Regions from separate parts of the Butyricicoccus sp. OF10-2 genome, predicted to be linked through region 1. Evidence: riboswitches for the same ligand, from Rfam matches in the RefSeq annotation. Region 1 holds a riboswitch; the other holds the start of a gene.
The links. Region 1 has a riboswitch for cyclic di-GMP ahead of DXB00_RS08840 (transglutaminase-like domain-containing protein). Riboswitches for the same ligand answer to the same signal wherever they lie in the genome.
Positions count from the first base shown of each region.

Region 2: another riboswitch for cyclic di-GMP. It lies ahead of DXB00_RS18195 (transposase); the one in region 1 lies ahead of DXB00_RS08840 (transglutaminase-like domain-containing protein).

Region 1 covers NZ_QUMC01000014.1:66,210-69,171, reverse strand. The annotation lists gene DXB00_RS08845 (S-layer homology domain-containing protein) at 1-1,488, shown strand, start outside; cyclic di-GMP riboswitch class I at 1,762-1,850, shown strand; gene DXB00_RS08840 (transglutaminase-like domain-containing protein) at 1,866-2,687, shown strand.
Region 2 covers NZ_QUMC01000017.1:7,783-10,744, reverse strand. The annotation lists gene DXB00_RS09760 (hypothetical protein) at 1-69, opposite strand, end outside; gene DXB00_RS18200 (IS256 family transposase) at 66-596, opposite strand; partial or broken gene DXB00_RS18195 (transposase) at 591-809, opposite strand; cyclic di-GMP riboswitch class I at 1,299-1,388, opposite strand; gene DXB00_RS09750 (helix-turn-helix domain-containing protein) at 1,596-2,435, opposite strand; gene DXB00_RS09745 (solute:sodium symporter family transporter) at 2,739-2,962, shown strand, end outside.

The sequences.
Region 1 (2,962 bases):
GAAGCCTCCTCTGCCTCTGCCGGCAAGACTGCAAAGAATGTCGTTGTTAAGGTCGAGCAGCAGCCGATCCTCAAGACAATTCGCGCCGACATGAAGGACGGTTTTGTCCTGCGGCTGGATGAAAATGCGGTTCTTGCAGATCAGTTTACCGCTGCCGGCTACGATCAGTATGGCAGAGAAATGACCGGCGGCAGCTTTGAATGGGTTAGCTCCAAGCCGGATGTGGTTTCACTCGAAAACGGAACACTCAAGGCACTGAAAGAAGATTCTACCGAGATCTATGCCCGTTCCGGCGACATCGAGAGTAACCACATTACGCTGACGGTCAATGCCCCGAGACGGCTGACTGCAATCACCGCAGACGGAATTCCGTCGTCCGTTCGGAAAAACACGACGCTGGATCTGTCTGCAGTTAAGGCAACGACGCTCGATCAGTTCGGCAAGGCCTTTACTCCGGAAGAGCTGGCGGCCTATCCGGCTTCTGTACGATGGACGCTGGAAAAGAATGATACGCATGCCGTTATCAGCGGAAATACACTCAGCTTTGGTGATCAGGATGGCACGATGACCCTGATCTGTGCTGCGGTCAACGCAGACACCAATGTGATCGTGGAAAAGAAGATTATCATTCGCATCACAGACTCTACCTCCGGCGGCGGCTCGTCCGGCGGCGGTGGTGGCGGCGGAGGCGGCGGCTTCTCAGCACCCAGCTATTCGGTATCTGTAGATGATGTAAAGCACGGCACTGTCACCGTATCTCCCAAATCCGCATCCAAGGGCGACACTGTGACCATCACGGCAACCCCCGACAAGGGCTACGTCCTCGAAAGCCTGACCGTGCTGGACAAGGACGGCAAGGCGCTTGCGCTGACCGACAAGGGCAGCGGCAAGTACACCTTCGTCATGCCTGCGGGCAAGGTCACGGTGAAGGCAGTCTTTATGGACGACAACACCATGCTCAACTTCTTCACCGATGTGCACGCGGAGGATTATTACTATGACGCAGTCCTCTGGGCGGCGCAGAAGGGCATTACCGGCGGCATGAGCGACACGCTGTTCGCTCCAAACGCTGCCTGCACCAGAGCGCAGATTGTAACCTTCCTGTGGCGTACGGCGGGCTCGCCTGAACCGAGTGCATTGAGCAGCTTTAACGATGTGCCTTCTGACAAGTATTACGCTAAGGCAGTCGCGTGGGCAGTCGAGAATGGCATCACGGTAGGCACTACAGCTGCTACGTTCAGCCCGGATGACATCTGCACCCGTGCTCACGGCGTTACCTTCCTGTATCGTGCGGCCAAGGCGACGGCTTCGGTCGGTGCATCGGCATTTACCGATGTGACCGACAGCGCCTACTACGCCGATGCGGTCAAGTGGGCAACCGAGCAGGGCATTACCAAGGGCATCAGCAGCACGCTGTTTGGTCCGGATGAGACCTGCACTCGTGCACAGATTGTCACGTTCCTGTACAGACTGTACGGCAGAAAATAAGCAAATCAACCGATAGAAAGCGGCGGCAGGGGAATACCCCTGCCGCCGTCTGTTTACCGATTTTTTGCCGCCATCTCACGCTTTGGAGCGAGCTGCATTCCCGGACAAACCGCTGCAATATGAGCGAAAGAGACGGAAAAATGTCATAGTTTCGGTAACTCTGCGGCAATGTGTCATAATTTTTCTTTTTTTGTAAAACCCTGTTGACAAAACACGACAGATGCGCTATAGTGTGGATAAAAGAAGATGATGCAGTCGCTTTGACCGCATCTCAAACGATAATGGCAAACCCACCGAAAGGTGGCGACGCAAAGCTATAGGGCCTTACCCCTCATCGAGAGGGCTGGCAGCCAGTTACCGAAAGGAGATCGCCGGATATGAAGCGGCTTTTTCGTATTGCATGCGCAGTTTTTGCAGCAGCTGCCCTCTCGATGGGCGTTACCGCAGCAGCAGTAAATGATGTTGTGGATATGAGTAATTCCACTCACGGTTATGTTACCGTAAACTACTCCTCGAGTGCAAGGCTCAAGGTTGGTATTCAGTACAACGGCGGCAAGACTGTATTCTATGATTGCCCGAGCGGCAAGGATGCTTCCTTCTCTCTCGATAAGGGCAACGGCAAGTACACCGTAACGCTGTACCGCAACGTTTCTGGTACGTCCTATCAGCAGGTCGAGTCCAAGTCCATGAACGTAACCGTTAAGGACAGCTACACTCCGTATCTGGTCTCCACTTCCGAGGTTCAGTTCTCCAAGGGTGATACGGTATCCGCTAAGGCTGCTGAGCTCTGCAGGAACGCCAAGACCGATGAGGCTAAGGTTATCGCCATCTACAACTATATGGCAAGCCGTTATACTTATGATAACAAGCTGGCGAATGAGATCACCAGCGGCACGATCACCAAGTACATCCCGGATACCGCCGCTACCCTGAAGGGCACCACCGGTATCTGCTACGATTTTTCCTCGCTGTTTGCAGCAATGTGCCGCAGCCAGGGCATCCCGTGTGCACTGACCAAGGGTTACGCCGGCTCTAGCTACCACGCTTGGAACAAGGTAAACCTGAATGGCAAGTGGTATCAGATTGACCTGACCTACGCGGTTACCCGCAGCGTGAAGAACGCAAAAACCCTGCATGACTGTGTATCTCCGCTGACCTACACCAGCACTAGCGATGCGCTTGCAGTAGCTGCGGCTTAACACTTTTTCATTTCATTTTGTATGCAAATGGTCCTGATGGGATATGTTTATGCCCAATCAGCGGCGATTTCTTGCATAAAAAACGATTCCGGATTGAAACTCTTCTTCGTTTTTACAGTATTTGCTTGTTGTTCGCGGGCATTTATGGTATACTAAAGAAGAGGATCCGGAGGATTTCTGTCCTGCGCAGGCAAAGGGCTGTGTATGCAGTCCGGCGTGTCTGCCGACAGAAAAGATCGTAAAATTCTGTGCATGACTTCCGTAAAGGGGTACAG
Region 2 (2,962 bases), on a different contig from region 1:
CTGGATTTCGGAATATTTGCATTGTAATTTTAGTGAAAAGGTGTGGATGCCGTACTCATTCGTAATCATTTGCTGTTCCTCCGTTTCTGAGCGCATACTGTGCAGCGTTTACAGGTTTTCGGCTCATGCTGCAGCATTTTGAAAAGACTGTCATCGGTCGGAAACACGGATTTCGACTTGGTTACCTTCCTGAGCTGATGGTTAAAGCCTTCAATCGTGTTGGTCGTATAGATCAGCCGCCGAAGTTCTTGAGGAAACTTGAAATAGGTACTGAGATTTGCCCAGTTATCCCTCCACGACTGAGAAATTTTGGGGTATTTCTTGTCCCAGTGTTCTGCGAACGTGTCTAACGCGTCCAAAGCAGCCGGTTCATCTACCGCTGCGTAGACTGCTTTCAAGTCAGCCATAAGTGCCTTCAAATCCTTGTAGGAGACATATTTGCTGGAATTTCGAAGCTGATGGATGATGCAGTTCTGGATTTCCGTCTTGGGATAGACCGCCTCGATCGCCGCAGAAAAACCGGTCAAATTATCCGTACAGGCAATGAAAATATCCTCGATGTCCTGGCTGATGCTGGTCTGATTTTTCCTCAGCACCTTGGGGTCAAATTCGCTCTTGCGATCCCGCGGCACAGATACCTCTACATCGCCAAAACTGGTGCGCAGGGTTTTGCTGCTGTGCCCATTCCGGCCGTTATCCGTGTCCTTGTTCTTGTAGTCATACCGGTTGTAGCCCAGCTGATCGTCCAGCTCGGCCTCCAGACCGTTTTCCATGAACTCGGTGTTAGGTTTAAGTCTAGTCTGCCACATAGCCTCGATTGCGGTAATCTCTCCGGCACGCCATCGGGAAACAACCCGCTCGTAGTTGTCCGACAGCGGTATCGGCTTGCGTCCGGTGTACTGGCTCTTTGTCTTGGCAATGGCGATACCCTCGCGCTGGCGCTGGAGGATGTACTCGCGTTCGAGTTCTGCGACCGCCGCAAACGCCACAGTCGGCGCCATTGTCAGAAACAAACACAATGATACTATTGTCGATAACAATCATTTTTTCATAACTTTCCCTCCTCATTTTATCTGTCTTAACGGCTTCAAATTTAAATAAAAAACGCTTTCAAGACATGGCTACTCATGACTTGAAAGCGTTTTTATATCTTTGTTGGAACAGCACAAAAGGGCAGAGTTTTACTTGCTCTGCGAGCAGTGTATTGCACCGCGAATCAGCTTGCCATATTCTTTTGACGGCGTACACCTCCTTCTGCCTAATAAAGCGCAGAAGAGGTTAACAGCGTCTTCGCTGATGCTTACAACCGGCTGTCATTGCGGCGTTCGCCGCCTTAGACTCTTCCGGCTTTGCGTCCCCATCTTTCGCTGGGTTTGCCTATCTCTCAGGCACCGTGTATGTACCTGATTTTTGATGGTTATACCATAATTTGTATAAGTACGCGATTGGTCTGCTATACAATTCGCGTCATAAAAACGATATTTCGTGCAGCAATCTGATGAATATCACCGTTCGGATAGCACAGCTGCGCTGCGCTTGCCTGTCTGTACACGCGATCGTTTCATCCGGTGGACGCAGTACGGAGAGTGTGCTTTTTATTTCCACTGGGTGCGGTACTGATGTGGGGTAATGCCGGTGCTCTTGCGGAAGGCCATAATAAAGTGCGAAGCACTGGAGAAACCGCAGTTATCTGCGATGGTCTCAATACTCTGCGAGGTGGTGAGCAGCTGCTGCTTTGCGGCGCTCAGACGCACAGTCTGCAAAAACTGATGCGGTGTTGCTGACTGGTATTCCTTAAACTTACGCATATAGTAGCAGGTGCTGAGCGCAGCACGCTGGGACAGGTGTTCGATGGAGAGCGATTTGTCCGCAAAATTGTACGTCATATAGTCGGCTGAGTCCTGAATGGCGATCTCGAGATCGCTTTTTTTCTTTTCCCCGAGCACGAGCACGAGCAGAACGAGCAGCTTGTTGATCGTCAGGGAAATAATATGAGGATTGGGCTGGTTCTGGTGCACCGAGACCATGATGCGGCGGACACATTCCTCAATCTCGGCATTGCTTCCGGTGGGCAGGATGAACCCGTGCGTATTGAGGATAAGATGTGTATAGGCCGTGCTGCCGTTGCCTGCAAAGTGGAACCAGCGCATGCGAATCGGTGTGAGGGCGTGATAGCTGTGCGGTTCTCTGCAGTCAAGCAGGATCAGGCTGCCGGGACCGGCGGTGCGTGTTTCACCGCGGTAGGTGACCGACAGTTCGCCTTCATCTACAATAAGCATCTGGCAGATATCCAGATAATTACGCTGCATACCGTATGTTTCGTCGCAATGGTAGCTGCCTGCGTGCGGAACATGGTACAGGTTAGTCGCGGTGAAGGCATCTGCATCGTGGTAATAGCGGACAGAATCTGCCAGAATACCCATATCATTAAGCATAATTGGTGTCAACTCCTTTTTTGTACCATATCATGGCATGGAAATGCAGTCATTCGCTTTTCTTATACAATTATATCAAAAAATGATACTGATAAAAAGTATAAAATTTTGATATTTTATTATTATCCTGTGTAGTGATGAATGTGAGAATTTGATATATGATAGGTACAACGAAAGGGAAACGAACAAAAACGCAAAAAATAGTTTCTTTTGAGTTAAAAAGACAAAGGGAAAAGAAAAAACAAGAATAGGAAATTCTACAATATAATAGGATTTTCTTGTTCAGAAGAGGGGTTGAAACATTTGATTATCATTTTAACATTCATCGCCTTCACCGGTCTGGTGGCCTTGATCTCATGGTACAAGACCAAGGAGGAGAACCTGTCCACCAAGGAAGGCTACTTCCTTGCAGGACGCGGACTGACCGGCCTGGTCATCGCCGGTTCACTGGAAATGACCAACCTGTCCACCGAACAGTTGGTCGGACAGGCCGGACAAAGCTACTCAACCAACATGGGCGCCATGAG